Regions from separate parts of the Streptomyces sp. NPDC058701 genome, predicted to be linked through region 2. Evidence: riboswitches for the same ligand, from Rfam matches in the RefSeq annotation. Region 2 holds a riboswitch; each other region holds the start of a gene.
The links. A riboswitch is a leader RNA that binds a small molecule or an ion and turns the genes downstream of it on or off. The one in region 2 is predicted to bind cyclic di-AMP.

Region 1 (10,191 bases), on a different contig from region 2:
GCCGCCGGGAGCGCCCCACCAGGGCGACCAGGGCCAGCGCCGACACGGCCGCCACCGCCGTGCCCGGGATCAGGCCCGGCGGGCGGAAGGAGCAGGCCAATGCCCCGGTGCGGCCGTCGAGCGGTACGGCCACCAGGCCCAGGTACGCGGCCGCCGGGCGGCCGTTGCAGCTCCAGCCCGCGACCGCCGGGACGGACAGGACCGCCGTGCCCGTGCTCCCCGGGGGCAGCTCCGCCCGGACGTCCGCGGAGCCCACCCGTACGGAGAGCGCCCCCGAGGCCCGCAGGGCGGCCACCGCCGGCGCGAGCCGAACCCGGTCCAGGCAGGACAGCGACCACCGGGCGGGCGGGTCCGCGTCGAAGACCAGGGCCGAGGCCGCTCCCCGGGAGACGCCCAGCGGCTGCACGGCCGCCCGGTTGCGGGGCGCCGCGCCGTTCAGCCGGAACGGGGGCCCGTCCGCGCGCCGGGCCGTCGCGTTGTACTCCGGAGCCCACAGGAAGGCCTCCGTGCCCGCCCGGCACACCCCCGGCGCGACCGGGTCCTCGTACACCCGCGCGCCCAGCAGCGCCTCCTGGTTGGCGAACGGGGAGTCCCCGTACACCGGCACGGGGCCCGGCGGGCGCACGGTGACCAGCGGCGGCGCCTCCGCCCGGCCGACCGTGCCGTCCGGCCGCAGCCGCGCCCCGACGGCGAAGACCGCGTCCGTCACCGGGTTGTCGATGCTCTGGACGTTGCGCCCGCGCGAGGTCCAGCCCGCCCCGAGCGCCGCCATCGTGTCCGTGAACACCTTCGGCGTGTGGCTGCTGTAGTACGCGCCGCCCTCCCCGCCCAGCAGCATCGGGTCGTTGCCCGTCAGGGCGGGCCGCCCCGCGTCGGTGCGGTACGCCGGCCAGCCCTCCGCGGCCGACAGCGCCGCGGCGCGCGCGGAGTGCGCCGCGCCCCACACGGGGTAGTCGTCCAGCCCGCCGAGCTTGCCCCGGTGGCCCTGGGCCCCCGTCGCGGCCGCCTGCGCGAGGAGCACTCCGGCCAGCAGTCCGGCGGCCGGCAGCAGCAGCCGCGGCCGCCGCAGCGCCCACCAGGCGAGGGCGGCCACCGCCAGCCCGCCACAGAACAGCCCGTACCCCCAGGCCGTCGTCAGGGTGCTGCCGCGCGCCCACAGCGCGGCCGCCGCCAGCAGCCCGGCCCCGGCCGCGAGCGCCCGCGGCGGCGCAGGACCCGCCGCCGGCCCGGTCCAGGCGGCGATCACGGCGATCCCGGCCAGCACGAAGGTCTGCCGGTACGGGCTCCCGTTCGGGGTCGCGAACAGGTGCCAGGCCAGGTGCGCCGGCGCCCACTGGAGGGACAGCGCCACCGCCGCCGTCAGCCCCGCCCACCCCCACCGGGCCCGCGCGGGCACCCCCGGGTGGAACGGCAGCGCGGCCACCAGGAGCAGCGTGCCGGTGCCGACGAAGACCGCGGGGGAGGAGAAGGAGTACGTGGCGGGCAGCAGCCGCGCGAAGACGTCCGCCCACGGCACCGGACGGAACTCCCGGGACCACCCGGGGTACGCCTGCCCGGAGCTGAGGAACAGCGGGACCAGGACCGGCGCCGCGAGCGCGAGGCCCGCCGCGGCCGTCGCGGCGGCCCGCCCGGCCACCCGCAGCCGGGGCACCGCGCCCTCCCGCGTCAGGACCACCCGTGCGGCCAGGACCAGCACCGCGCCCAGGGTCGCCATGTACGCGGTGTAGAAGTTCGCCGTCCAGCACACCGCGACCACCAGCACCCCGAGGACGGGCCGGCGCCCCCGCAGGGCCCATTCACCCACCAGACACAGGAGCGGGAAGGCGATCAGGCCGTCCAGCCACATCGGGTTGTACGAGGCCTCGACCACCGACCAGCCGCACAGCCCGTACGAGGCGCCGAGCAGCCCCGCCGCCCACCACGGGCCGCGGGCCTGCGTGCGCAGCAGCCAGGCCATCGCCGCGGCGGCCGAGGCCGTCTTCAGCACGGTGACCACGTACACCGCGAGGTCGATGCCGTCGCGCGGGAAGAGCCCGACGAGGGGGGCGAACGGACTGGCCAGGTAGGTGCCGAGGTCCGGCAGGAAACTCGTCCCGTACCCCGACTGCCAGTTGACCAGCAGCCCGCCCCGGGCACGGCCGTGCAGCAGGTCCCACAGGTGCGCGTGGAAGGGGACGAACTGATTGCCGAGGTCGTTGACGCTGCGGTGGCGCGGCCCGTACGGGAAGACGCGGGCGACGGCGTCCCCCGCGCTCACGGCCACCGCCGTGAGCAGGGCGGCGGCGGCGGAGCCGAGCAGGCTCCGGCGGCGCGGAGAGCGGTGCGGTGTCGACATGGTGGGCCGACCCTGGCAGCGCCGGAGGTCCGAAGGGTGGCCGCCGGGTGAACACGCACCCCAACACCCCGGGAATCGTTGGTCGAACCGGTGGCCCGGACCACCCTGACTGCATACCATCGATCACCGCAAGGCTTGTGCACCGAAGCACAATCTCCCGGCCCTGGAGGCTCCTTTGCACCGTCGCGCAGCGCTCTCCGTCTCCGCCGCCCTCCTCTTGGCGGCCCCCCTGCTGTCCGCCTGCTCGGGCGGCCAGCCCCATGCGGGCACCGCGGCCGTCGTGGGCGGGGAGCGCATCACCACCTCCGCGCTCCAGGCCCAGGTGAACGACGTGCGCGCCGCGCAGAACGGTGCCGGGCAGGCCGCCGCCGAACTGATCGCGGCGACCCCCAACCTGGAGCGGCTCAAGCTGGGCTCGATGCTCCAGAGCCGCATCATCGACAAGATGGCCGACTCCGCCGGTCTCACGGCCACCACCAAGGAGATCGAGGACGAGCGCAAGGCGTTCGCCGAGGGCAACGGCGGCGCCGCCCAGTTCGAGGCGCTGCTGCTGCAGAAGGCCGCCACCGCCCCCGGCCAGTCGGACCGGTTCCTCCACGACCGGGTGCTCCTCGCGAAGCTGAACGCCAAGTACGGCAACGGCAAGCTCGCCGAGCCCGCCGCGGCCGCCGCGAAGGCGCTCGACATCGAGGTGAACCCGCGGTACGGGGCGTGGGACGCCGCGCAGGTCCAGCTCGGGGAGGCGCAGACCCCCTGGATCACCCAGAAGACCCGTCCCGAGCAGGCCCCCGCCGGAGCCTGACCCCGGCCGCCGGAGGTAGGTTCGCCGGGTGACCGACCACGTACCCGCCGAGCCCGCCGCCGCCGAGCCCACCCCCGCCGAGCCCACCGGCCGCATTGTCCTGCTGACCACGAGCCACCGGGTCGCCCCGGGCGTGCTGTCGTGGCCCGCCTGGCAGGTCCTGCACGCCGCCGACCGGGTGCTGTGCGCCGATCCGGCCCACCCGCAGCTGCCGTACCTGCGGGACGCGGGCATCGAGGTCGAGCAGGCGGCCCTGGACGCGCCCGCGCTGGTCGAGGCCTGCGCCGGCGGGCGGACCGTCGTGGTGCTCCCCGGCGGCGAGGGCGACCGGCGGCTGACCGACGGCCTGGCCCGGCTCGCGGGCTCGGGCCGGGTCGCCATGCCGGACCTGGAACTGCTGCCGGGCTCGTACGACCTGCCGGGCGCGCGCCTGCTCGACCTGGTCCAGGTGATGGACCGGATCCGGCGCGAGTGCCCCTGGTCCTCCCGCCAGACCCACCGGGGCCTGGCGAAGTACGGGATCGAGGAGGCGTACGAACTCGTCGAGGCCATCGAGGACGGGGACCGGACGGAGCTGCGCGAGGAGCTCGGCGACGTGCTGCTCCAGGTCGTCTTCCACGCGCGCATCGCCGAGGAGTACCGCGCGGACGCCGACGCGGAGGGCGAGGGCGGCGAGGGCGAGGGGCCGTTCTCCATCGACGACGTCGCCGGGACCATCGTGGAGAAGCTCGTCCGCCGCCACCCGCACGTCTTCGGCGACGCGCGGGCACAGACCCCGGAAGAGGTCAAGGCGCACTGGCTGCGGACCAAGGCGGTCGAGAAGCAGCGGGAGTCGCTGACCGACGGGATTCCGCTCGGGCAGCCCGGCCTGGCGCTCGCGGCCAAGCTCGCCGGCCGGGTCCGGACGGCCGGGCTCGCCGTGGAGCCGCCGCGCGGCGAGGGCATCGGGTACGAGCTGCTGGAACTGGCGGCGCGCGCCGAGGCGGTGGGGACCGACCCCGAGACCGCCCTGCGCGCGGCGGCCCGCGCCTACCGGGACGCGATCCGGGCCGCCGAGGGCGTCGGACCGTAGGCCGGGGCGGGCCGGTCCGGCCGGGTCCGGCAGAGCCCGCTCACGGGCGCGGCGCGCGGCCCGAGGGGTTGTGCCAGTGCGGCGCCGGGCGGCTCAGGAACCACTCGCCGAAGCCCAGCGGGCGGCCGCCGGGGCCGTTGCCCCGCCCCGCGCCGGGCACCGTGTCGTGGAAGATCCGGCCCGGCCGGGCGCCCAGCTCCTCCAGGAGGTACGCGGTCTCCTCGATGAACGGGGCCGGCCCGCTGAGGTAGACGTCCTGGTCGGGCCAGAGCGCGCGGTTGCCGAGCGCGGTGGCCAGCCGGTCGGTGGCCTGGTTGCGGTGCTGCCCGGGGGCGGGCGTGATGTAGGTGACGCCGAGCCAGGCGCACGCTTCGGCGTACGCGTCGATGAGCGGCCGGTCGTAGAGGTGCGCGGAGTCCCGGGCGACGACGAAGAGGCGTACGTCCTGATCGGGCGGATGCGCCGCGAGTTCCTCCAGCAGGGCCCGGACCGGCGCCCAGCCGGTGCCGGCGGCGATGAGGCTCACCGGGCGGTCCTCGCGGCGCAGGACGAGCTGCCCGCCGGCGGCGCCGAGGCGCAGCATGTCGCCGGGCCGCGTGTCGTGGACCAGGGTGGTGCTGAGGCGTCCGTCCTCGATCCGGCTGACGTGCAGGTCGACGGTGCCGTCGGGCCGGGGCGCGTTGCCGAGGGAGTAGGTGCGCCAGGTCGTCGGCACCCGCTCGCTGCTCACGCTCGCGTACTGGCCGGGGAGATAGGGGAAGGGGAGCAGCGGCTTGAGGGTGACGACGCCGATGTCCTGCCCGTACTGGAGGTGGCGGACGACCTCCGCGTCCCACCAGGGCGGGTCGTCGCCGGCGCCGGCGCCCTCGGCCATCGCGTCGGCGATCATCTGGTACGCCTCGGTCCAGGCCTTCTCCGCCCCGGGGGTCCAGGCGCTGCCGGAGGTCTCGGCGAGCGCGGCGATCAGGCTGGCGCCGACGGCCGCGTAGTGCTCGGGGCCGGCCAGGAACTTGCGGTGGTCGCGCCCGAGGTCGCGGAGGTAGGGGAGCAGGGCCTCGCTCTCCAGCTCGGCGACGACGTGGGTGAGCGCGGCGAAGAGCCGGTCCCGTTGGCGTTCCATGTCCTCGGCGGACGCGGGGAAGAGCGCGCGGATCCCGGGGTTGTGCCAGAACAGGTGGGAGTAGAAGAACTTGACCGCGTGCTCGGCCCTTCTCTCCACCACCGCGAAACTGCTCTTCAAGATCCTCACGTCCACAAAACCGAAAGTAGGAACGGCCGCGCACCTGAGGTCAAGTGATGGCGGATCTACGGACAGCCGCGACGAAGCACCCATATCGGGTGGGGGGCGAGCGCCGGGATACGGTCGTCGGGTGCACGAGCAGACCCCCGCAACGCCAGCCGAGACCCCGTCCGCCCAGAGCCCGACCCTGTTCGACTGGGAGTTCGCGACCGATCCGTATCCGGCCTACGCCTGGCTGCGCGAACACTCCCCGGTGCACCGCACCACGCTCCCCAGCGGAGTCGAGGCCTGGCTGGTCACCCGCTACGCCGACGCCCGCCAGGCCCTCGCCGACCAGCGGCTCAGCAAGAACCCGGCACACCACGCGGAGTCCCCCCACGCCAAGGGCAAGACGGGCATTCCGGGCGAGCGCAAGGCCGAGCTGATGACGCACCTGCTCAACATCGACCCGCCGGACCACACCCGGCTGCGGCGGCTGGTGTCGAAGGCTTTCACCCCGCGCAGGGTGGCCGAGTTCGCCCCGCGCGTGCAGGAGCTCACCGACCACCTCATCGACCGGATCGTGGAGAAGTCCCGGGGCGCGGCGACGGGGGAGGCCGACCTCATCCACGAGTTCGCCTTCCCGCTCCCCATCTACGCCATCTGCGAGATGCTCGGCGTCCCGCGCGAGGACCAGGACGACTTCCGCGACTGGGCCGGGATGATGATCCGGCACGGCGGGGGTCCGCGCGGCGGGGTGGGGCGCGCGGTCAAGCAGATGCGCACGTACCTCGGCCAGCTCATCCATCGCAAAAGGGACGATCTGGGCGACGACCTGATCTCCGACCTGATCCGGGCGAGCGACCACGGGGACCACCTGACGGAGGGTGAGGCCACCGCGATGGCCTTCATCCTGCTCTTCGCCGGCTTCGAGACGACCGTGAACCTCATCGGCAACGGCGTCCACTCCCTCTTCATGAACCCGGACCAGCGCGAACGCCTCCAGCGCTCCCTCGCCGCCGGGGAGCGCGGCCTGCTGGAGACCGGCGTCGAGGAGCTGCTGCGCTACGACGGCCCCGTGGAGCTCGCCACCTGGCGGTTCGCCACCGAGGCGCTGACGCTCGGAGGCCGGCCGGTGGCGGCCGGGGACCCGGTGCTCGTCGTCCTGGCGGCCGCCGACCGGGACCCCGACCGCTTCGCCGATCCGGACGCCCTCGACCTCTCGCGCACCGACAACCAGCACCTCGGGTACGGCCACGGCATCCACTACTGCCTGGGTGCTCCGCTCGCCCGGCTGGAGGGTCAGACCGCGCTTGCGACTTTGCTGACGCGTCTGCCGGACCTGGAACTCGCCGTTCCGCCCGAGGAGCTGCGCTGGCGCGGCGGATTGATCATGCGTGGCCTGCGCACGCTTCCGGTCCGCTTCGCAGCCCCAAACATCGGAGGAACGCCTGACGTTTAGTCGACTGTGGTCGGAACTTGTGACAATCGCTCAAAGGCCGCTAAGTTCTGCCGTTACCCCGCCGTTATGCGAAAGGTGCACCTACATGCGTTCCGGGAACGGCCGCCACAGACGCCCCCGCCAGGTCCCCGCGCTGGTCGTCACAGCCGGAGTCACTGGCTCAGCGCTGGCCCTGCCGCTGCTCGCGGCCACCAACGCCACGGCCGCCGACACCTCCACGTGGGACAGGGTCGCCGAGTGCGAGAGCGGCGGGAGCTGGAGCGCCAACTCCGGCGGCGGCGCGTACGGCGGGCTGCAGTTCACCCAGGACCAGTGGCGCGGCGCCGGCGGGCTCGACTTCGCCGAGCGGCCCGACCTCGCGAGCCGGTCCCAGCAGATCGCCGTCGCCGAGCGGGTGCTGGCCTCCCAGGGGCCGCAGGCGTGGCCGCTGTGCGCGGCGTCCGCCGGGCTGGCCCAGCAGGGCCCCGCCGCGGAGGTGGATCCGGGCCTGCCCGGCCCCGCCGGGACCGCGTCGCCGACGCCGAACCGCCCCGACGCCGAGGTGCCCGTCCACGGGTCCGACCCCGCCCGGGACTTCGGGGCACCGACCCCGACCCCCTCGGACACCCCGGCGTTCACCATCCCCGACGGCCCGCTCGCGCCGCCCGGCGGACTCCCCGTCATGCCGGCGCCGGACGACCCGACGACGGCCCCGGTGGACCCGACGGCCCCCGTGACGCCCGGCGGCCCCGGCGCGACCCCCGCCGACCCGACGTCCCCGGTGGACCCGACGGCCCCCGTCGACCCCACCGCTCCGGTCACCCCGACCGGCCCGACGGCCCCGTCCGGCCCGGGCGCGTCCACGAGCCCCGCTGCCGGGCCGTCCACCGGCCCGACGCCCCAGACCGCCCCGGGCGCCTCCGCCGACCCGTCGGCCCTGCCCGCCCTTCCGGCGGAGGGGAACGGCAAGCACCGCGGAGCGCCCGCCGTCGAGGCGTCCGGAGCGTCTGATGCCGCGTCGGGGCCCTCGTACACCGTGAAGTCGGGCGACAGCCTGACCGCCATCGCGGACGCCAAGGGACTCAAGGGCGGCTGGAACGCGCTCTACGCCGCCAACGAGCAGGTCATCGGCGAGGACGCCAACCTGATCAAGCCCGGCCAGAACCTGGATCTAACCGCGGAATAGGGGCACTTCGGGCACCCTTTAAAGGATTGATTGTCCGTTTTCTGTAAGTGAGACATGTGTCTCTTCCGGTCAACTGGCGTGTCCTGCCCCGGAGCTCGCGCAAACCCCTTCCTCACCTGCGCAAACGCTCCCGGGAAGGACGCAAGTAGGGGCGTTTCTCCCCGATGTCGCGCGTTGAACATCGGGGAGGGAGCCGTCTACCTTCTGAATCGCCCGCCACCGCGGGCTCCTTCGACCGCATCGCCGAATCCTGCCGGCGGACGGGGGGAACAGTCGTCGCGCAAGCGCCGAAGGCAGGAGCGGGGGAACCAAGGTAGGCGCCGGGAGCGGCCGTTGAGAGACGGTCACGCCACCGGCTAGGGGTTAAGACGTGCGCAAGGTCGCACGGCCGGGCAACTCACTCGCCCGAACCCGACAGCTCACCTCGTAGGCGTCGGTGAGGAGAAACTCCATGCTGCTTTCCGGCAAGGGCAAGCACCGCCGCGGTTCCAAGGCCGTCCGCATCGTCACGCTCGCCGGTGTCGCCGGTGTGGCCGTGGCCGCACCCCTGATGGCCGCCGGCACCGCCAGCGCCGCCACCGCGTCCGAGTGGGACAAGGTCGCGCAGTGCGAGGCGGGCGGCAACTGGTCCATCAACACGGGCAACGGCTACTACGGCGGACTGCAGTTCTCGTCCTCCACGTGGGCCGCGTTCGGTGGCAAGACGTACGCCGCCCAGGCCAACCAGGCCACCAAGTCGCAGCAGATAGCCATCGCGGAGAAGGTCCTCAAGGGCCAGGGCAAGGGTGCCTGGCCGTCCTGCGGCGTGGGCCTGTCGAACTCCTCCTACGCCGGTGGCGGCTCGACGGAGACCCAGAAGCAGACCAAGAAGACCGAGACCAAGAAGGCCGCGCCGAAGGCCGAGGTCAAGAAGACCGCGCCGAAGGCCGAGACCAAGCGGTCCCAGGCCCCGACGACGCGCTCCGAGCGCTCCGAGGCCCCGGCCCCGGTCGCCAAGCCGAAGGCCCAGGCCCCGAAGACCGGCAACGGCTCGTACGAGGTCAAGTCCGGTGACACGCTGGGCACCATCGCCGAGGCCAACAACGTCCAGGGCGGCTGGGAGAAGGTCTTCGAGCTTAACAAGGACATCGTCTCGGACGCCGACCTGATCTTCCCGGGCCAGAAGCTCGACCTCAGCTGAACCCCGCGGCAGCCGCCGCCGGAGCCCCCGCGCTCCACCCGCTGAACCACGCAGGGTCCCCATCGCCCGGCGCGCCTCCCCCGCGCGCCGGGCGGTGGCGTGTGCGCCGACGACGGGCTGTTCCAGAGGTCTATGTCCTGGAAGAGGGGTATTCGGGCCCTTTTTCGTCCCAGGACCCGGGCGGTCGTCCGGCCTCCTGCCCGGATCCGGTTAGGCTCTAGGCGGCAAGGCCATCCCACGGCCTGACACGCCACCGCACACCCAGCGTCACATCCCAGAAGGAGATGCTCGTGCCGTCCATCGACGTCGTCGTAGCCCGGGAAATCCTGGACTCCCGAGGCAACCCCACGGTCGAGGTCGAGGTGGGCCTCGACGATGGCAGCACCGGCCGTGCTGCCGTCCCGTCCGGCGCCTCCACCGGTGCATTCGAGGCCATCGAGCTCCGTGACGGTGACCCCAACCGTTACTTCGGCAAGGGTGTCGAGAAGGCCGTCCTCGCCGTCATCGAGCAGATCGGCCCGGAGCTCGTCGGCTACGACGCCACCGAGCAGCGCCTGATCGACCAGGCCATGTTCGACCTGGACGCCACCGACAACAAGGGCTCCCTCGGCGCCAACGCCATCCTCGGCGTGTCCCTCGCCGTCGCGCACGCCGCGTCCGAAGCCTCGGACCTGCCGCTCTTCCGCTACCTCGGCGGTCCGAACGCGCACCTGCTGCCCGTCCCGATGATGAACATCCTCAACGGTGGGTCGCACGCCGACTCCAACGTGGACATCCAGGAGTTCATGATCGCCCCGATCGGCGCGGAGTCCTTCTCCGAGGCGCTGCGCTGGGGCGCCGAGGTCTACCACACCCTCAAGAAGGTGCTCCACACCAAGGGCCTGTCCACCGGCCTGGGTGACGAGGGCGGCTTCGCCCCGAACCTGGAGTCCAACCGTGCCGCGCTCGACCTCATC
Region 2 (10,191 bases):
CGGGCAGCGTTCCGGGCAGGTACGCTCCCACCTCCTCGGCCCGCCCGTAGGGCGCTTGGGCCGCGACCCCGGCGAGGGGCTCACCCGGCGAGCGCGACCCCGCGGAGCCGGACTTCCACAGCGCGGAGCCGGAGTCCCCCGGCCCGGGACCGGCCGGGCCCCACGGCGCCGGCTGCTCCGCCACCCACGGGTCCGGTGCGGCCGCGCCCCACGCCCCGGCCCGGTCCGCCTCCCACACCTCCGGCCCGGCCGCGGCCCACCGCTCGGGCTCGGGCGCGGCCCACCGCTCGGGCCCGGCCGCACCCCGCGGCTCGGCCTCCCGCACCGGCTGCGCCCGCACCGCGTCCGGGGGCTCCCGGCGCGGCGGCGCCAGCCGTACGGGCTCCAGGGGAGGCTTTCCCGTACCCTCGCCGGTCCCCCAGGAGGTGGCGCGGGAACCGCCCGCCGCGTCGGCGGCGCTCGGCGCCTCCGCGCCCAGCAACTCCTGCGGCAGCACCAGGACGGCCAGCACGCCGCCGTAGATGTTGGACTTGAGCTCGACGGCGATGCCGTGCCGCCGGGCCAGGGCCGCGACCACGAACAGGCCGATCCGGCCGTCGGCGAGCAGGTTGCGGACGCTGATCTGGTCGGGGTCGCCGAGCAGGGCGTTCATCCGGTGCTGCTCCGCGGCCGGCATGCCGAGGCCCCGGTCCTCCACCTCGACCGCGATCCCGGCGGTGACTCGTTCGGCCCGCAGCACCACGTCGGTGTCCGGGGCGGAGAACACGGTGGCGTTCTCGACCAGTTCGGCCAGCAGGTGCACCACGTCGGCTACGGCGTGGCCGCGTACGCTGCCGCCCGCGGGCGGCACCACCTTGACCCGGGTGTACTGCTCGACCTCCGCCACGGCGGAGCGCAGGACCTCGCTCAGGTCGATGGGCCGGGTCCACTGGCGGCGTGAGGCGGCCCCGCCGAGGACGGCCAGGTTCTCGGCATGACGGCGGATGCGGGTGGCGAGGTGGTCGACGTGGAAGAGCTCCTTGAGCAGGTCCGGGTCCTCGACCGTGTCCTCCAGGTCGTCCAGCAGCGAGATCTCCCGGTGGACGAGGGACTGCAGCCGGCGGGCGAGGTTGACGAAGACCTCCACCTTCCGCTCGCTGTCGGACGGGGCGACCGGTCGGGCCAGCCGTACGAGGGTGCTGTGCGCCTGTTCGCGGGCGCCGCGCAGCTCCTGCGAGAGCAGCCAGAACTCGTCCACGCCCCCCGGATCGCCGCCGGGCGGCGATCCGGTGGTGCCGCCGCGCACCGGCCGCGCCGGGGCCTCGCCGCGCTCCAGCCGGTCGGCGGCCGCCCGCAGTTCCTGCCGGCCGCGCACGCTGGAGCGGCGCAGCGCCTCGCAGCGGTCGCGGACCGCCTTGGCGGAGCGCTGGGCGCCGAGCAGGGCCGCTGCGAGGGCGCCCACGACGAGCAGCGCGCATCCGGTCAGTACGGGCCACAGCCGCGCGTCCCGCTCGCCCGCGCCCCCGCCGAGCTGAAGGGTGAAGATCACCGCGGCGGCGCCGCTGAGCCCGGCGGCGAGCGCGGGCAGGAGGGCGGCGCGGAGCAGCTGGGGCCTTATCTGCCGTGCCGGACCGGTGACGGCGTGTCTCGACGGGGAGTGACGGGCGGCGCGGGGTCCGGACATCTGGGTCCTCGGTACGTGGGGCCCGGCCCCCAGCGTTCCCGGGGTCCGGTGTTGATCACCGGTTACCCACGCTAGACCGCACCGTCACACCCCGGACGGCGAGTTGGGGAACTTGGGCGGGGTGCTTCCCGCTCCCGGTGGAGCGCTCGCACACCCGCCCGAATCCCCCGGACCGCCCCACGGCCGCCCGCGCCGGGCACCCGCCCCCGGACGCCCGGCATCCCTCGCGCGCACCCGCCCCCGGACGCCCCGGCCGGGGCCGGGACGGCCGAGGGCTGTCGCTCGACTCCGCCCGCTACGTCCCCACCCGCTCCTGCTTCTCCTGCCCGCCCGCGGTCGCGGACCCCTTCCGCGCCGCCACCCCGGCCACGCCCCCCGCCTCGGCCGCAGCCACGGTGGAGGGGCCTTCGACGGGACCGGCCGTCAGACCCCGGGCGACGAACGGCCTCCACCAGGGTGCGGAGGGAACCCCGTCCGCGCCGGGCTCGAAGGGCTCGCCCGGGACGGGGAGGGCGATGGCGGCTCCCGCCTTCGCCGCGGCGGCGACGGTGCCCTCGCCCGGCTCGTCCCACGGGTGCGGGGCCAGGTTGAAGGTGCCCCAGTGGATCGGCAGCATCGTGCCGTGCGGGATGCCGCCCTGGAGGTCGAGGTGGGCCTGCATGCCCTCCTCGGGTGTCATGTGGATGTCCGGCCAGTACTCGGAGTAGGCGCCGATCTGGATCATCGTGGCGTCGAACGGCCCGTGCTCGGCCCCGATCTCCCGGAAGCCGGGGAAGTACCCGGTGTCACCGCTGTGGTAGATCCGGTGGTCGTCGCCCGCTACCACCCAGGAGGCCCACAGGGTGTGCTGCTGGTTGCGCAGGCCGCGCCCGCAGAAGTGCCGGGCGGGGGTCGCCGTGAGCGTGAGCCCGGCCACCTCGGTGCTCTCGTTCCAGTCGAGTTCGCGCAGCCGGTCGGCCGGAACGCCCCAGCGCTCCAGGTGCGCGCCGACGCCCAGCGGGACCGCGAAGAGGGTGTCCGTCCCGGCCAGGCTCTTGATCGTCGGGAGGTCGAGGTGGTCGTAGTGGTCGTGCGAGATCACCACGACGTCGACGTCGCCCAGTGAGGCCAGCGGCACCGGCACCGGGTGCAGCCGCTTCGGTCCGGCGAACGGGAAGGGGGAGCACCGGTCGCCCCAGACCGGGTCGAACAGCACCCGGCGCCCGTCGATCTCCGCGAGCACGCTGGAGTGGCCCATCCAGGTCACGCGCAGGCCGCTCGCGGGCGGCTTGGCCAGTTCCGCGAGGGTGGTCGGGTACACGGGGATCGGGGCGCCGGGGTTACGGCGGAGCCGCTGCTCCTTGCGGAAGTAGATCTTGGCGAACTCCCGCATCGATCCGGACGGCCTGGTCCGGGCGCCGACCGGGTTCTGGAAGATGCCGTCGGCGAAGTTCGGCGAGCGGCGGATGCGCTCCAGCCGGGCGCCGGACGGGTCCGCGCCGAAGGCTTCGGGACGCAGGGCGCGCAGCCGTGGACGCAGGGGACGGGAGCCGGTCAAAGCGCCTCCTGGGAGGATGGGTCACGCGGTTCGTGGACGTCTACCCCCATCCCAACGCACACGGGCCCCGAAGGATTCCACTCCCGGCCGGGTGGTCCCCCGTGTCGCAGGCGCCCCGGCCGCCCCCGCCCCTCTCCCCACTCCCCTGGCGGCGCGCCGTGCGTCCCGGCGCTCCCGCCCCCGCCCGCCTACAGCGGCAGCAGGTCCGGCCGCTTCGCCGCGACGTGGTCCCCGGAGGACTCCCCGCGCAGCCGGCGCCCGATCCAGGGGACGAGGTGCTCGCGGGCCCACTGGATGTTGTCCCGGGTGGTGTCCACCGAGCCGCGCGGCCGCTGCGGCGGCCACGGCTGGTCGGGGTCGGTCGGCACCGGGATCCCGAGGACCTGCGCGGCGCGCAGGGCCACGCGCGTGTGTCCCTCGGGCGAGAGGTGCAGCCGGTCGCCGTCCCAGGCCCGCCGGTCCTGTACGGATCTGAGGGACCAGAGGTCGAGCACCGGGCAGTCGTACCGGTCGGCGATCGCGCGCACGTGGGCGCTGTACGTCGCCACCTTGCCGCGGAGGTGCCGCAGGACGGGCACTCCCCGAGTGTCGAAGCCGGTGGTGATCATGACCTGCCCCACGGACCCGGCGAGGTCGGCCACGGCGGCCTCGAACCGCTCCGCCACGTCGTCGGGGTCGCTGCCGGGCCGGATGATGTCGTTGCCGCCCGCGCAGAAGGTCACGAGGTCGGGTGCGAGCGCCTTGGCCCGCGGGACCTGCTCGGCCACGATCTGGTCGAGGAGCCGGCCGCGTACGGCCAGGTTCGCGTATCGGAAGTCGTGCTCGTCACGTCGATCGGCCAGGAGCACGGCGAGCCGGTCCGCCCAGCCGAGAAACGAACCCCCCGGTCCCGGGTCCCCCACACCCTCGGTGAAGCTGTCCCCGATCGCCGCGTACGAGCCGATGGTCTTGAGTGTCGTCGTCGTCGCTGCCACGACGCACCATCCTTCACCCCCGCGGGCAACCTACGCCAACGTAAGCAGGGGTTAACGGACCGTGATCTGTACCACGTGCGGGATAAGGAATAAGTACGCGTCAGGCCGGGACCCCCCTCGGGTCCCGGCCTGACGCGTGTCCCTGCCGCGGCGGATGCCGCCGGACGTCTCACCGTCAGACGGTGGCGCCCTTCGAGCGGAGGTAGGCCACCGGGTTGATGTCGGAGCCGTAGGACGGGCCCGTGCGGATCTCGAAGTGCAGGTGCGGGCCGGAGGAGTTGCCGGTGGAGCCGGAGAGGCCGATGCGCTGGCCGGCGGTCACGCTCTGGCCGGCGGAGACGGACAGCGAGGAGAGGTGGCCGTACTGCGAGTACTTGCCGTCCGCGTGCCGGATCACGACCTCGTTGCCGTACGAACCGCCCCAGCCCGCGGAGACGACGGTGCCCGCGCCGACGGCCTTGACGGTGGTGCCGGAGCTCGCGATGAAGTCGACTCCGGTGTGGTAACCCGAGGACCACATGGCGCCACTCGCCCTGTACTGGGTGGAGACCCCGCCGCCGACGGGGGCCACGAAGCCGGCGCCGGAGGGCGCCGCCGCGCCGGCGGAGGTCTCGCCGCCGCCCTGCGCCTTCTGCTTGGCCTTGGGCTGCGTCTTCTTGGCGGGGGCGTCCTGCTCCCCCGAGGCGGCCTTGCCGGAGACCGGGGCCTCGGCCGGCTTCTGCTTCTTCTGGACCGGCTTCTCCGCCGGGGCCGGGGCCGGAGCCGGGGCGGCGGCGCTCGGAGCGGGGGCGCCCTTCGCGCCGAGCGTCAGCTTGAGGCCCGGGTGGATCAGCGAGGGGTCGGCGCCGACGGCCTCGCGGTTGTCGGCGTACAACTGCTCCCAGCCGCCGGCCAGGTCGCGCTGCGCGGCGATCTTGGAGAGGTAGTCGCCGGACACGACCGTGTACACGACCGGCGCGGCGGCCGGGGCGGCGACCGGTGCGGCCTGCAGCGCTACCGGCAGCTGCGGGGCCACGGCGGGCACGCTGGCCGGCGCGGCGGCCGGGGCTCCGGACGCCTGGGCGCCGGTGGCGCCCATCAGCGGCAGCGCGAGGGCCGCGCCACCGGTGCCGGCGACGGCGAAACCGCGGGAGATGGAAAGGGACTTGGGACGGCGGTGCTTACCCTTTGCGGGCATGGCGGTTTCCTCTCCGTCGCCTGCGAGGTGAGCTGTCGGGTTCGGACTGGAGATGTCCGGCCGCACACGTATGGGCACATGTACGGCTTCACCCCGAGCCGTCCCGATATGAAGACTCGGGACGGCGGCTTACCTGGTTCCCCCGCTCCTGCCGCGCGTGAATAGTCGGGTGCGGTTTTCCGGGTGGCGGCAGGATTCGGCGGTCCGCCCGGATCGATCGCGAAGGTAATCGAGTCGGGCCGCACGGAACAAGCCGCGAATTACCTGACGGAATCCCAGAGGTGAGGGATCGACGGAATTCCGGTCACCCTGCGTCCATTCCGGACCACCAACATCCGGTCTGGCTGGGCCATTCGGCTTTCGCGATCAGGCACTCACGGTCACCGTATGATCTGGCTCACGGACGGGCGCCCGATCTCGCCTCCGGATATGGCAAGTTGCTGCCAAGTAGTGCAATTCGGACACCCTACGACGACGCGGAGGAGTTCACGTGACCCAGCAGATACCCCCGACCCCGACCGGGCGGTCGCAGCCGGAGCCGAACCTGACCGGAGTGCGGAACTTCCGCGACGTGGGCGGTCTGCCGACGCGGGACGGACGGAGGGTCAGGCCGGGACGACTCTTCCGAAGCGGACATCTCGCACATGCCACCGAAACCGATGCAGAGTTCCTCAACTCGCTCGGACTCCACACCGTCTTCGATTTCCGCAACGACGCCGACCACGCCCTGGAAGGGCCGGACGTGGAGCTCCCCGGCGTGCGGAACGTCAACATCCCGCTCTCGGATCCGGCCGACGGCCGGGAGTTCTGGAAGATGGTCCGCGACGGCGATCTGGACCAGCTCCGCGGACTCCTGGGCGACGGGAGGGGCGCCGCCAGGATGGCGAACTCGTACCGCTCGATCATCGCGAACCGCACCGCCGAGCACAGCCTGGTCCTGCACGCGCTCGCCGGGGACAGCGTCCCCGCGCTCATGCACTGCGCGGCCGGCAAGGACCGGGCCGGCCTGTCCGTCGCCGTCACCCTGCTCGCCCTCGGAGTCGAGCGCGAGGCGATCGTGGCGGACTACCTGGAGTCCAACGCTCCGCACCGCCGCTACCGGCTGCGCCGCGGCAGCGACGCCCCCGAGGCCCGCTCCGCCGAGGTCATGGAGCTGCTGTCCCCGCTGTTCGACGCCCGCGCCGCGTACCTGACGGCGGCGTTCGACACCATCGACGAGACCTGGGGCGGGGTGGACGCCTACCTGGCCGAGGGCCTCGGGCTGGCGCCCGAGACCCTCGCACGGCTCCGGGCGGGACTGCTGGACTGACCCGCCGGGGCGGGCCGTCGGCGGTCAGCGGTTGCCGACGGCCTGCTTCACCAGCGTCCGGCCGAAGTCCCACATCAGCCCGGACCCGCCGTGCGCCTCGTCCATCACCTCGCGGAAGGCACCGACGAACCGGTCGACGTCGGCCTCGTCCACGACGAGCGGCGGGATGAGTTTGATCACTTCCAGGTGGTCGCCGGACACCTGGGTGAGGATGCGGTGCTTCTGCAGCAGCGGCACCACGACCATCTGCGCGAAGAGCCCCTTGCGGGCCGCCTGGAGCATCGTCCACCGGCTGCGCAGCCCCAGCGACGACGGCCGGCCGAACTCGATGCCGATCATCAGCCCGCGCCCCCGCACCTCGTGCAGCAGCTCGTACTCGTCCACGAGGGCCGCCAGCCGCCCGCGCAGCAGGTCGCCCGTGGTCCGCGCGTGCGCGACGACCTCCTCGTCCTCCATGACGGAGAGCACCGCAAGCCCGGCCGCCATCGCCTGCGCGTTGGAACCGAAGCTCGCGGAGTGGACGAGCACCCGGTCCATGGACGAGTAGACGCGTCTGAAGATCCAGTCCTTGCCCAGGGTCGCGCCGACCGGCACGTACCCGCCGGACAGCGCCTTGGCGACGCACACGAGGTCGGGCTCCACGCCCGGCTCGTGCTGGTACGCGTAGAAGTCGCCGGTGCGTCCCAGGCCCGTCTGCACCTCGTCGGCGATCAGCAGCGCCTTGTGCCGGTGCACCAGCTCCTGCGCGGCGAGCAGGAACCCGGGCGGGGCGGCGAGGACCCCCTTGCCCTGGATCGGCTCCACCACGAGGGCGGCCACGTCCCCGCGCCGCAGCTCCCGTTCCAGGGCCGCCAGGTCACCGAGCGCGATCTTCGTATCGGGCAGCAGCGGCGCGAAACCGTCCCGGAAGGCGCCCTCCCCGTTCACCGAGAGCGCCCCCGTGGTCAGCCCGTGGAAGGCGTGGTCGCAGTAGAGGACCCTGGGCCGCCCGGTGGCGTACCGGGCGAACTTCAGGGCGGTCTCCACCGCCTCGGTGCCGCTGTTGCCGAAGAAGACCCGGTCCAGGTGGGGGCTGTACGAGAGGAGCTTCTCGGCCAGCAGGCCGGGCAGCGGCTGGCAGTCGAAGCGGGTCAGGTCGGCGAGCTGGGCGTCGAGCACGTCGTGCAGCGCCCGGCGGACCACGGGGTGGTGGCGCCCCAGGCCCATCACCCCGAAGCCCGCCAGCATGTCCAGGTAGTCGTTGCCCTCGGCGTCCCAGAAATGGGCTCCCTCGGCCCGCTCGTAGACCTTGTCGAAGCCGATGGTGTGCAGCATCCGGGGCAGCTGGTGGTTGAGGTACCGGGCGTGCAGTTCGTAGCGCTCCGCGCCGCGCTCGGCCAGCAGGGCGCCGAGGTCGAAGCCCGCGCCCCGGCCGCCCCCCTCCCGCGGACCGGCGCTCATGCCGACCTGCCCCGGTTCCCGCCGATCGTCTCGCGGGCCGCCCGCAGGGACTCCTTGAGGGAGCCCATGGTGGCGAGGACGGCCGTGGGCTCGTAGCCGCAGTGCGCCATGCAGTTCGCGCAGCGCGGGTCCTTGCCGCGGCCGTACTTGCTCCAGTCGGTGTCGTTGACGAGCTCGCGGTACGTGGGCACGTAGCCGTCGCTCATCAGGTAGCAGGGGCGCTGCCAGCCGAAGAGCGAGTAATTCGGAATGGCCCAGGCGGTGCAGGGGAAGTCCGCCTTCCCTTCCAGGAAATCCAGGAAGAGCGGCGAGTGGTTGAGCCGCCAGCGACGTCGGTTGCCTCCGGAGAAGGCCTTCTTGAAGAGTTCCCGGGTCTGCTCGACGCCCAGGAAGTGCTCCTGGTCGGGGGCCTTCTCGTAGGCGTAGGCGGGCGAGATCATCATCTCGTCCACCTGGAGGTCGTCATTGAGGTAGTTCAGCACCTCGATGACCGTCTGCGGGGTGTCGGTGTTGAAGAAGGTCGAGTTCGTGGTGACCCGGAAGCCGCGCCGCTTCGCCTCCTTGATGGCCGCGACCGCCTCGTCGAAGACGCCCTCCTTGGCCACCGACTCGTCGTGGCGCTCGCGCAGCCCGTCGATGTGCACGGCGAAGGCGAAGTAGGGGGACGGCGTGAACTTCTCGATCTTCTTGCGCAGCAACAGCGCGTTGGTGCAGAGGAATACATACTTCCGCTTCGCCACCAGCTGCCGGACGATCTCGTGGATCTGCGGGTGCATCAGGGGCTCGCCGCCCGCGATGGACACCATGGGCGCGCCCGACTCCAGGACGGCGCCGACCGCCTGGGCGACCGGCATGCGCTGCTTGAGCACCCCCGCCGGGTGCTGGATCTTCCCGCATCCCTCACAGGCCAGGTTGCAGGCGTAGAGCGGTTCGAGCTCGACGATCAGCGGGAACTTCTCCCGCTTGCGGAGCTTCTGTTCGAGAAGATAGGTCCCGACCCTGATGGACTGGCGCAGCGGCATGGCCATCTGGCTCACCTCCTGGGGAGCAGCGAAGAACGGTGCCATTCATAAAAAGCGGGCAGTACGGCACGCAATACACGGAAGGCCGATATTCCACCGCGCACGGTGCCGATGCGGACGAGCTCGTGCTCCGGAGCGTCCACGATCACCCGGACGGCGGCAACGGGACGCCCCGCGGGCGCCCCGCCTCCCCGGGTTGCGGTCCACAGCGTGGCCGCGGACTCCATGTCGACCGCGACGGCGCCGGTGGCGCGCAGCCGCGCGCGCTCCTGGCCGCGGACGACGTGGTCGGATCCGGTCAGTGCGCCGAGGTGCACGGTCCGGCCGGGCGCGGCCCGGGCCAGCGCGTCGGCGAGCAGGGCCGTGCCGGTGCAGGCGACGGAACCGTGCGGGTCCCGGGTCTCCTCGGCCACCACCAGGTCCCCGGGGTGCATGCCGGGGACGAGTCCGGCGCAGAACCCGGTCGCGAGGACGGCGGCCCGGTCCATGCCCGGCCGTTCCAGGGCCCGGTGGACGGCCCGCTGGGCCGCGCGCGGTCCCATGCCGGTGCGCAGCACGGCGTACTGCTCGGGGGCTCCCCGGCCCGTGCCGCGCAGCGCCGCCCGCTCGATGCGCAGCGCGCAGGCGACGAGCAGCGGGGCGGGTTCGCCGCCGGGGCGTTCCGGCAGCGCGGCCATCACGCTTCCCCGGCGCGGACGGACGGTTCTCCGTGCAGGTAGCGGCCGAGCGCGGTGAGCGGGAACACCTGCCGGTACAGGTGGTAGTTGATGGAGAAGTCCCAGGGGAAGCCGGTCCCCGTGAAGTACGGCTCGTCCCAGGAGCCGTCCTCCTCCTGCGTGCGCACGAGGTAGGCGATGCCGCGCTCGACGGAACCGCCGTCGCGCTCGCCGGCCGACAGCAGGGCCATCAGCGCCCACGCGGTCTGCGAGGCGGTCGAGGCGCCCTTTCCGGCCCATGAGGGGTCCTTGTACGAGCGCTGGTCCTCGCCCCACCCGCCGTCTTCGTTCTGTACGGACTCCAGCCAGCGCACCGCCCGCCGGATCGCGGGGTGTCCCGGGGCGAGGCCGGC
Region 3 (10,191 bases), on a different contig from region 2:
GGTCGGCGAGCGAGCCGGTGCCGTACTCCGGCACCGGGGCTCCGGCCGGGTCCAGCGGTTCCGGCTCGTCCGCCCACTGGTGCGCCGCGGGCTGCGCCATCAGCGGGCGGCGGGGGCGGAGGTGGCCGCCGTCGCTTCGCTGAGCGCCTGCGCGAAGACCAGCGTCTGGCGCACGGCCTCGGGGCCGTCGCCCGCCTCGCTGACCCGCAGGCTGAGGTCGTCCGCGGTGGAGTTGCCGGTGTAGCCGTGGTCGGCGTCGCAGTTGGCGTCGCCGCAGGCGGCCGGCTCCAGGTCGATCCGGGAGACGGCGCCCCAGCCGATGGTCAGGACGACCTCGCGGGGCAGGGTGCCCGGGGTGTAGGACTCCGGGTTGGCGACGACGCGGCTGAGCACGACCGAGGAGATGCTGGAGAGCTTAACCGACTCGGTGGACGTGGTCGCGTACGGGGACGGGGACCCCGCGTCGGCCGCCTGCTCGTCGGTGTGGCTGACGATGAACCTGTTGCCGGTCAGGACCAGCACGGTGACGTGGCGGCGCACCTCGTTGGAATCGAAGGTCGTCTCCTGGTGGACCAGGTACGACGAGATCGGCTCGCCGCCGACCGCGGCCTCCACGGCCTCGGCCACGAGGGCCGGGTAGTAGCCGCTGCGCTCGATCGCCGTGCGCAGCCCCTGGGTCGTCGTACCGGATTTCGCCATGAGGTCCATCCTAAGGCCCGTACGGGGCGCCCCGGCCGCGCCGTACCCGCTCGCTACCCTCAGTAGCTGGGCAGGGTCCGCGGGCCGAGGTCGCCGCGGGCCGGCGGGTGGGCGACCCGGACCGCCGCGCTGAGCACGGAGAGGCCCTCGGCGGCGACCACGACCGGCTCCAGGGAGACGCCGACGACCTCGGGGTGGTCGTCGACGAGCCGGGACAGCCGCAGCAGCAGCTCTTCCAGGGCGGGGGTGTCCACGGGCGCGCTGCCGCGCCAGCCGAAGAGGAGGGGCGCCGCCCGGATGGAGCGGATCAGCGTGGCCACGTCGCGGTCGGTGGCGGGGACCAGGCGGTGGGCGGTGTCGCCGAGCAGCTCCGAGGGGACGCCCGCGAGCCCGAAGGAGAGGACGGCGCCGGCCCCCGGGTCGATGACGGACCGCACGACGGTGTCGACGCCGCGCGGGACCATCGCCTGCACCACGGGCTGGAGCTCCGCCGGCTTGCCGAGCGCCTCGGTGAGTTCCTCGTACGACCGCCTCAGCTCGGCCTCGCCGGTGAGGTCGAGCCGCACGCCGCCCAGGTCCGCCCGGTGGCGCAGGTGCGGGGCGGTCGTCTTCAGGGCCACCGGGTAGCCCAGGATCGCGGCGGCCCGGACCGCCGCGTCGGCGCTCGGCGCGGGCAGGGTGGTCAGGACGCGGATGCCGTACCGGCCGAGCAGCTCGCGGGCCTCCCACTCGCCGAGGGTCAGCACGGTCCCGGGGGCGGTTCCGGCCAGCAGCCCGGCCAGCTGGCCGGCGGCCCCGGCCTCGTCGATGTCCTCGTACCCGGGGACCGAACCGGAGTCGGCGAGGCCCCGGCGCCACTGGCCGTAGCGGACCGCCTCCGCGACGGCCTTGACGGCCCGCTCGCCGGCGGGATAGGCGGGGATCCGGGTCCCGGCGGGGAGCTCCCCGGCGTCGGCGGGCCCGGCCGGGTGCCCGAACGGGCCGGCGGCGGGCTCCTGCCGGGGCGCCGCCGGGGCGGAGGGGCGCGCGGCCCCCCGTACGGCGGACAGCGCCTCGACGAGCTCGCCGAGCTCCACGTGGACCACGGCCACCGGCTTGCCCGGCACCTCGGCGACGGCGGCGCGCAGGGCGCCGGCCAGGTCGTCGGCAGGGGCCCGCTCGCTCACCCAGGGGATCGCGGTGACGATCACGGCGTCGCAGTCGTCGGAGGCCAGCGCGGCGGCCAGGGCCGTGCGGAAGTCCGCCGGGGAGGCGGCCGTGGTCAGGTCGAGCGGCGGCAGCGGGCGCAGGCCCTGCGCGAGGCAGGCGTCGTAGGTGAGGACGCCGAGCGACTCGGAGTTGCCGAGGATCGCGATGCGGGGGCCGGCGGGCAGCGGCTGGGCGGCCAGCAGCAGGCCGACGTCGACGAGCTCGGTGACGGTGTCGACCCGGATCACGCCGGCCTGCCGCAGCAGGGCGGAGACGGTGGCGTCCGGCAGCCGGGTGCCCGGGACGACATGCCCGGCCGGGGTGTGGCGGCCGCCCCGGACGACGACCACGGGCTTCTCGGCCGCGGTCCGGCGGGCGAGGCGGGTGAACTTGCGCGGGTTGCCGAGGGTTTCGAGGTAGAGCAGGGCGACGTCGGTGGTGTCGTCCTCGTACCAGTACTGGAGGATGTCGTTGCCCGAGACGTCGGCCCGGTTGCCCGCGGAGACGAAGGACGAGAGCCCTTCGCCGCGCCGCAGCAGGGCGGAGAGCAGGGCGATGCCGATGGCCCCGGACTGCGTGAACAGGCCGATGCGGCCGCGCATCGGCATCGGCGCGGGGGTCAGGGAGGCGTTGAGCTCCACCTCCGGCGCCGTGTTGATCACCCCGAAGGCGTTCGGCCCGATGAGGCGCATGCCGTACGAGCGGACCTGGCGGACGAGTTCGCGCTGGCGGGCGAGGCCGGCCGGGCCGCTCTCCCCGTACCCGGCGGACAGGACGACGAGCCCCTGCACCCCGTGGTCGCCGCAGGCGGCCACGGCCTCGGGGACGCGGTCGGCGGGCACGGCGATGACGGCGAGGTCGACGGGTGCGGCGATGGCGCCGACCGTGCGGTAGGCCCGTACGCCGTCGATGAGGTCGCGCGTGACGGCCTCGTTCACCGCGTAGAGGTGACCGTGGAAGCCGCTGTCGCGCAGGTTGCGCAGGGCGGCGGCGCCCACGCCGGCGCCGGAGCGGCTGACGCCGACCACCACGACCGAGCCGGGGGTGAGCAGCCGCTGGACGGAGCGGGCCTCGGCGCGCTGTTCGCGGGCGCGCTGGACGGCGAGGGACTCGGCGGTGGGTTCGAGGCCGAGGGTGAGGTGGACGGAGCCGTCCTCGAAGCTGCGCTTCTGCTCGTATCCGGCGTCCGTGAACACCTTGATCATCTTGGTGTTGGCGGGCAGCACCTCGGCGGCGAACCGCCGGATGCCGCGCTCGCGCGCGACGGCGCCGATGTGTTCGAGGAGGGCGGAGGCGACCCCGCGGCCCTGGTGGGCGTCCTGCACGAGGAAGGCGACCTCGGCCTCGTCGGAGGGGCCGGTGGCGGACCGGCCGTCGGCGCCGATGCGGTCGTAGCGGACGGTGCCGATGAACTCCCCGCCGATGGTCGCGGCGAGGCCGACCCGGTCCACGTAGTCGTGGTGCGTGAAGCGGCGCACGTCCCGGTCGGAGAGCCGGGGGTAGGGGGCGAAGAAGCGGTAGTACTTCGACTCGTCCGAGACCTGCTCGTAGAAGCTGACCAGACGCGCCGCGTCCTCGGTGGTGATGGGCCTGATCCGGGCGGTGCCGCCGTCGCGCAGGACGACGTCGGCCTCCCAGTGGGCCGGGTACGCGGGGTCCGACTCGGTGGTCATGGGGCCACCTTACGGCCGGTACCGGCGCGGCTGCGCTCGCGCGGCGCGTTAGGCAGGCCGGGGCAATTCGGTGCAAGCTGGGCAAGGTCGAACGGCGGCACATCGGGGCCGAAGGTCGGTCGGAGCATTCGGGACGTCGTGAGAGACTGGTCTAGACAACCGTAAGAACCTGAAGGGCATCACCATGGCAGAGCGCCGCGTCAACGTCGGCTGGGCCGAGGGCCTGCACGCTCGTCCCGCCTCGATCTTCGTCCGGGCGACGACCGCTTCCGGCGTCCCGGTGACCATCGCGAAGGCCGGCGGCGACCCCGTCAACGCCGCTTCCATGCTGGCGGTCCTGGGCCTGGGCGCCCAGGGCGGCGAGGAGATCGTCCTCGCCTCCGACGCCGACGGCGCGGACGCCGCACTGGACCGCCTCGCGAAGCTGGTGGCCGAAGGCCTCGACGAGCTCCCCGAGACCGTCTGACCCTTCGGGTTCGACCACACCCGTACGCCGAAGCCGCGGCCCCCGCCCCTGGGGACCGCGGCTTCCGCGTTCCCCCGCGCGGGACGGCCGCGGCGCGACCTCCCCGCGCGACGCGTTGCGGCCGCCGGATTCAGCCCGGCCGGGAATTCGACGGCGCCGCGGGAATTCGACCGCAGGCCGAAAAAGCACCGCGCGGGAATTCCGGCAGCGGCGCGCGGATACCCGTCCTTTGTATACGGCGCCTGTTAATGACGGCCGCTCGACATGTTTACGGCAGGTTGCGAAGTCCTCACGGCGGCCCGCGGCCGGTGCGCCGCGGAGGCACGGTCCGCGTGCATCGCGGTCAGGGCGCGCGCCCGCTCCGCGTCCCCGCGGGCCACCGCGTCCACGATCGCGCCGTGCTCCGCCCAGGACTCCACGGGCCGGGCCGGGGCCTCCACCACGTACATCCACGCGACCTTGTGCCGCATCTGCGTGAGCAGGGCGATCAGCCCCGGGCTCCCCGAGGCCTGGGCCAGCGTCTCGTGGAACCAGCCGCCCAGGGACCGCAGGTCCTCCCCCTGCCCCCTCCTGGCCCGTTCCTGGCCCAGCCTGACCAGCCCGCGGAGCACCTTCAGGTGGGCTTCGGTGCGCCGCCGCGCGGCCCGGGCGGCCGCGAGGGGCTCCAGCAGCATCCGCAGCTCCAGGAGGTCGGCCGCCTCCTGCCCGGTCGGCTCGGCGACGCAGGCGCCCGCGTGCCGCCGCGTGGTCACGAACCCCTCCGACTCCAGGGTCCGCAGCGCCTCGCGGACCGGGACGCGCGAGACCCCGTACCGGCGGGCGAGGACCTCCTCGGTGAGTCTGCTGCCCGGCTCGAAGACCCCGGAGACGATGTCGTCGCGAATTGCCATGCATACCGCGTGCGCAGGAATACGCAAGACCGAACCTCCGCCTATTTCCGACTGCCGTGCCAGAGTGTGCTGCGACTCTATTGCAACACACGATAATTTCCGAGAGCGGCCGGAAAAGCGAAACATTCGCAAAAGACCCCGGCTCGCGGTGCGAGCCGGGGTCTTTGGTGAAGCGTGGGTCGTGCGCGGGGTCGTACGGGTCAGAGGCTGACGCCGTGCGAGCGCAGGTACGAGACCGGGTCGATGTCCGAGCCGTAGTCGGCGCCGGTGCGGGCCTCGAAGTGCAGGTGCGGGCCGCTGGAGTTGCCGGTGGAGCCCGACAGGCCGATCTGCTGGCCCGGGGTGACCTGCTGGCCGACGGAGACGCTCAGCGAGGACAGGTGCCCGTACTGGGTGAACGTGCCGTCGTTGTGCTTGATGACGACGTTGTTGCCGTACGCGCCGCCCCAGCCGGCCTCGACGACGGTGCCCGCGCCCACGGCGTGGACCGAGGTGCCGGAGGCCGCGCGGAAGTCGATGCCGGTGTGGCTGCCGGAGGACCACATGCCGCCACCGGCGTGGTAGTGGGTGCTGATGCCGCCGCTGACGGGCGCGACGAAGGTGTTGAGGCGCTTGCGCTCCTCCTCGCGGGCGGCGCGCTCTGCCGCGTCCCGCTCCGCCTTCGCCTTGGCCTCGGCGAGGCGCTTGGCCTCGGCGGCACGCTGCTTGGCGTCGGCCTCGGCCTGGGCCTTGGCGGCCGCGCGCTCGGCGGCGCGCTGCTGCGACTCGGCCTGGTCCTGGATGTCATCCGCGAGCTCGCCGCCGACGACGACCGCGTCGTATCCGGCGTCGGGGACGGAGTGCCCGGTGTTGTTGTCCGCGGCGAAGGCCGGGCCTGCGAGGGAACCGACGACGCCCGTGGTGGCGAGGGCGGCTATACCGGCGTAGCCGGCGGTCTTGCGGCTCAGACGGCTGGAACCGCGGTGCTTGCCGGAGCCGGCGGTACGACTGCCAAACGCCATGAAGAGGTTGATCCTTTCCTTCCCTCTCGCCTACCGGGTTAGCTGACGGGTTCGGAGCAGGAAGGTCTCCTACGGGCTTCCTCTTGCGAGGCGGCCCGATTCACCCCAGGGACTGATGTGGGTCCCCGGCTCCCCAGGCTCGCGCCTGACGGGGACTCGGCGATCGCTGTCCGGTGCCGCGGGTGCGGCGGGCACAACTGACGAACAGCACGGCTGACGCTAGGCGGATCATCAGTCGATCGCCAAACAGACGAGCCCTTTTGTTGCGTACGCCACACCGCATATAAGCAACCTCACCACTAAAGAGACAAAAGGGGCCCTGACGGACAAGCCGCCAGAGCCCCCGTGTTCCGGACGTCAGTTGGTGACGACGCTGACGTCACCGATCCCGAGCGCCCGCACCGGCTCCTCGATCTGCGACGCGTCGCCCACCAGCACCGTGACCAGCCGGTTCGCCGGGAAGGCGCTCACGACCGCCGAAGTGGCCTCCACCGTGCCGGTCTCGGCGAGCCGGGCGTACAACTGCGCCTGGTAGTCGTCCGGCAGCTCCTGCTCCACCTGGTCCGCGAGGGTGCCGGCCACCGAGGCGGCCGTCTCGAACTTCAGCGGCGCCACGCCCACCAAGTTCTGCACCGCGACGTCCCGTTCGGCGTCGGTCAGCCCGCCCTCCGCGAGGGTGCGCAACACCTTCCAGAGGTCCTCCAGCGCCGGGCCCGTGTTCGGCGTGTCCACCGAGCCGCTGATGGCCAGCATCGAGGCGCCCTTGCCGTCGGCGGTGGACCGCAGCACCTGGCCGAAGGCGCGCACGCCGTAGGTGTACCCCTTCTCCTCGCGCAGCACCTTGTCCAGACGGGAGGTCAGGGTGCCGCCGAGGCAGTACGTGCCGAGCACCTGGGGCGCCCAGACGCGGTCGTGCCGGTCCGGTCCGATCCGGCCGATCAGCAGCTGCGTCTGGACCGCGCCCGGCCGGTCCACGATGACGACGCGGCCGGTGTCGTCGGCGGTCACCGGCGGCACGGGCCGGGGCGCGGCGGAGTTGCCCGTCCAGGTACCCAGGGTGTCGGCCAGGACGGCGTCCAGGTCGATCCCGGTCAGGTCGCCGACGACGACCGCGGTGGCCGTGGCGGGGCGTACGTGGGCGTCGTAGAAGGCGCGTACGGCCGCGGCGTCGATCCGGGCCACCGTCTCCTCGGAGCCCTGGCGTGGGCGGGACATCCGCAGGGAGGCCGGGAAGAGCTCCTTGGAGAGCTGCATGGCGGCGCGGCGCTGCGGGTTGGCCAGCTCGTGCGGGATCTCGTCGAGCCGGTTGCGCACCAGGCGTTCGACTTCGGCGTCGGCGAACGCGGGCGCGCGCAGCGCCTCGGCGAGCAGGCCGAGCGCCTTGTGCAGGCGCGAGGCGGGGACCTCCAGGGAGACCCGCAGGCCCGGGTGGTCGGCGTGGGCGTCGAGGGTGGCCCCGCAGCGCTCCAGCTCGGCCGAGAACTCCTCGGCGGAGTGCTTGTCGGTGCCCTCGGACAGCGCGCGCGCCATGATCGTCGCCACGCCGTCCAGGCCCTCGGGCTCCGCGTCCAGCGGGGCGGCGAGGTTGACCTCGACCGCGATCACCTGCTGGCCCGGGCGGTGGCAGCGCAGCAGCGTCAGCCCGTTGGACAGCTCGCCGCGCTCGGGCGCCGGGAAGGCCCACGGCTGCGGCTCGCCGGCCTCGGGGCGCGGGTGGAAGGTCATCGTGACGGCTGCGGTGTCGGCCGCGCTGTCGGCCTCGGTGTCGGCTGCGGTGTCGCTCACTGCTCCGCCCCCTCGTTCTCGTCGGACTCGTCGTTCTCGTCGGCCCCGTCCGCGTCCGCCGCGAGCGGCTCGTAGACGAGCACCGCGCGGTTGTCCGGGCGCAGCCGGGCCGCGGCCACGGCCTGGACCTCCTCGGCGGTGACGTCGAGGACGCGCTGCACGGCGGTCAGTGCCAGCTGCGGGTCGCCGAACAGCACCGCGAATCGGCACAGTTCGTCGGCGCGGCCGGAGACCGTGCTCAGCCGGTCCAGCCATTCGCGCTCGAGCTGGGCCTGGGCGCGCTCCATCTCCTCGGCCGTCGGGCCCTCGGCGGCGAACCGTGCGAGCTCCTCGTCCACGGCCGCCTCGATCGCGGGCACCTCGACCCCGCCGGACGTCTTCACGTCCAGCCAGCCCAGCGAGGGGGCACCGGCCAGGCGCAGCAGGCCGAAGCCGGCCGCGACGGCCGTCTGGTCGCGGCGCACCAGGCGGTTGTGGAGCCGCGAGGACTCGCCGCCGCCCAGCACGGTCAGCGCCACGTCGGCGGCGTCGCACTCGCGGGTGCCGTCGTGCGGGAGCCGGTAGGCGGCCATCAGGGCCCGCGCCGGCACGTCCTCGACGATCTCCTCGCGGAGCTCCCGGCCGATGACGTCCGGCAGCGTGCCGTCGCGCGGCGGCTGCTTGCCGTCGTGGCTCGGGATGGTGCCGAAGTACTTCTCGATCCACGCGAGCGTGCGCTCGGGGTCGATGTCGCCGACGACCGAGAGCACCGCGTTGTTGGGCGCGTAGTACGTGCGGAAGAAGTGGCGCGCGTCCTCCAGGGAGGCGGCGTCGAGGTCGGCCATCGAGCCGATCGGGGTGTGGTGGTAGGGGTGCCCCTCGGGGTACGAGAGGGCGGTCAGCCGCTCGAACGCCGTGCCGTACGGGACGTTGTCGTACCGCTGGCGGCGCTCGTTCTTGACGACGTCGCGCTGGTTCTCCATGGACTCTTCGTCCAGGGCGGCCAGCAGCGAGCCCATCCGGTCCGCCTCCAGCCAGAGCGCGAGCTCCAGCTGGTGGGTCGGCATCGTCTCGAAGTAGTTGGTGCGCTCGAAACTGGTGGTGCCGTTGAGGGAACCGCCGGCCCCCTGGACGAGCTCGAAGTGGCCGTTGCCGGGTACGCTCGCCGAGCCCTGGAACATCAGGTGCTCGAAGAGGTGAGCCAGACCGGTACGCCCCTTGACTTCGTGGCGCGAGCCCACGTCGTACCAGAGGCAGACCGCGGCGACCGGGGTCAGGTGGTCCTCGGAGAGCACCACGCGCAGGCCGTTGGCCAGCCGGTGCTCGGTCGCTGTCAGGCCGCCGGAGCCGGCCTGAGCTGTGGCCGTGTGACCCATGGGCATGTGGTCCCTTCGATCGCGATGTAGAGATTTCTGTCAGACCTGCCACTGTATGCAAGCGCGTCGGCCGCCGGAGAAGTTCCCGGGTCACACCTGGGTCGGAGACGGCGTTGTCGGTGCCCCGGGCCACAATGGTCCGCGTCAGACCCCCAGCACACCTCTTTCTTGGTTAAGGAGCCGCGCAGCGATGGCCCGCCGCAGCACGAAGACCCCGCCGCCGGAGGATTTCGAGGAGAAGATCCTCGACATCGACGTCGTCGACGAAATGCAGGGCTCCTTCCTCGAGTACGCGTACTCGGTGATCTACTCCCGCGCCCTGCCCGACGCCCGGGACGGCATGAAGCCGGTCCACCGGCGCATCGTCTACCAGATGAACGAGATGGGCCTGCGTCCCGACCGGGGGTACGTCAAGTGCGCCCGCGTCGTGGGCGAGGTCATGGGCAAGCTCCACCCGCACGGAGACGCGTCGATCTACGACGCCCTCGTGCGCATGGCCCAGCCCTTCTCGATGCGGCTCCCGCTGGTCGACGGCCACGGCAACTTCGGTTCCCTCGGCAACGACGACCCGCCGGCCGCGATGCGCTACACCGAGTGCAAGATGGCCGACGCCACGTCGCTGATGACGGAGTCGATCGACGAGGACACCGTCGACTTCACCGCCAACTACGACGGCCAGGAGCGGGAGCCGGTGGCCCTGCCCGCCGCGTACCCCAACCTGCTGGTCAACGGCGCGTCCGGCATCGCGGTCGGCATGGCGACCAACATGCCCCCGCACAACCTCGGCGAGGTCATCGCCGCCGCCCGCCACCTGATCCGCCACCCCGGGGCGGACCTGGAGGCGCTGATGCGCTTCGTACCGGGCCCCGACCTGCCCACGGGCGGCCGGATCGTCGGTCTGGCGGGCATCAAGGACGCCTACGAGAACGGCCGCGGCACCTTCAAGATCCGTGCGACGGTGGCCGTGGACAACGTGACGGCGCGCCGCAAGGGCCTGGTCGTCACGGAACTGCCCTTCGCGGTGGGCCCCGAGAAGGTCATCGCGAAGATCAAGGACCTGGTCGGCTCGAAGAAGCTCCAGGGCATCGCCGACGTCAAGGACCTCACCGACCGCTCGCACGGCCTGCGCCTGGT

Region 1: another riboswitch for cyclic di-AMP. It lies ahead of ACFWW8_RS18285 (transglycosylase family protein); the one in region 2 lies ahead of ACFWW8_RS07630 (LysM peptidoglycan-binding domain-containing M23 family metallopeptidase).
Region 3: another riboswitch for cyclic di-AMP. It lies ahead of ACFWW8_RS21755 (M23 family metallopeptidase); the one in region 2 lies ahead of ACFWW8_RS07630 (LysM peptidoglycan-binding domain-containing M23 family metallopeptidase).

Annotation. Positions count from the first base shown of each region.
Region 1 covers NZ_JBHXSY010000015.1:23,099-33,289, reverse strand. The annotation lists gene ACFWW8_RS18315 (YfhO family protein) at 1-2,335, opposite strand, end outside; gene ACFWW8_RS18310 (SurA N-terminal domain-containing protein) at 2,511-3,137, shown strand; gene ACFWW8_RS18305 (nucleoside triphosphate pyrophosphohydrolase) at 3,166-4,209, shown strand; gene ACFWW8_RS18300 (globin domain-containing protein) at 4,250-5,464, opposite strand; gene ACFWW8_RS18295 (cytochrome P450) at 5,580-6,890, shown strand; gene ACFWW8_RS18290 (transglycosylase family protein) at 6,976-8,055, shown strand; cyclic di-AMP (ydaO/yuaA leader) riboswitch at 8,331-8,503, shown strand; gene ACFWW8_RS18285 (transglycosylase family protein) at 8,507-9,235, shown strand; gene eno (phosphopyruvate hydratase) at 9,520-10,191, shown strand, end outside.
Region 2 covers NZ_JBHXSY010000005.1:268,090-278,280, reverse strand. The annotation lists gene ACFWW8_RS07645 (ATP-binding protein) at 1-1,663, opposite strand, end outside; gene ACFWW8_RS07640 (MBL fold metallo-hydrolase) at 1,959-3,200, opposite strand; gene ACFWW8_RS07635 (SGNH/GDSL hydrolase family protein) at 3,389-4,174, opposite strand; gene ACFWW8_RS07630 (LysM peptidoglycan-binding domain-containing M23 family metallopeptidase) at 4,350-5,351, opposite strand; cyclic di-AMP (ydaO/yuaA leader) riboswitch at 5,354-5,529, opposite strand; gene ACFWW8_RS07625 (tyrosine-protein phosphatase) at 5,842-6,660, shown strand; gene ACFWW8_RS07620 (aspartate aminotransferase family protein) at 6,685-8,100, opposite strand; gene hpnH (adenosyl-hopene transferase HpnH) at 8,097-9,128, opposite strand; gene ACFWW8_RS07610 (1-hydroxy-2-methyl-2-butenyl 4-diphosphate reductase) at 9,134-9,799, opposite strand; gene shc (squalene--hopene cyclase) at 9,799-10,191, opposite strand, start outside.
Region 3 covers NZ_JBHXSY010000020.1:1,286-11,476, forward strand. The annotation lists gene ACFWW8_RS21730 (alkaline phosphatase family protein) at 1-100, opposite strand, end outside; gene ACFWW8_RS21735 (DUF5998 family protein) at 100-699, opposite strand; gene ACFWW8_RS21740 (GNAT family N-acetyltransferase) at 759-3,560, opposite strand; gene ACFWW8_RS21745 (HPr family phosphocarrier protein) at 3,745-4,026, shown strand; gene ACFWW8_RS21750 (GntR family transcriptional regulator) at 4,272-4,943, opposite strand; gene ACFWW8_RS21755 (M23 family metallopeptidase) at 5,117-5,917, opposite strand; cyclic di-AMP (ydaO/yuaA leader) riboswitch at 5,930-6,089, opposite strand; gene ACFWW8_RS21760 (M16 family metallopeptidase) at 6,275-7,642, opposite strand; gene ACFWW8_RS21765 (M16 family metallopeptidase) at 7,699-9,063, opposite strand; gene ACFWW8_RS21770 (DNA topoisomerase (ATP-hydrolyzing) subunit A) at 9,248-10,191, shown strand, end outside.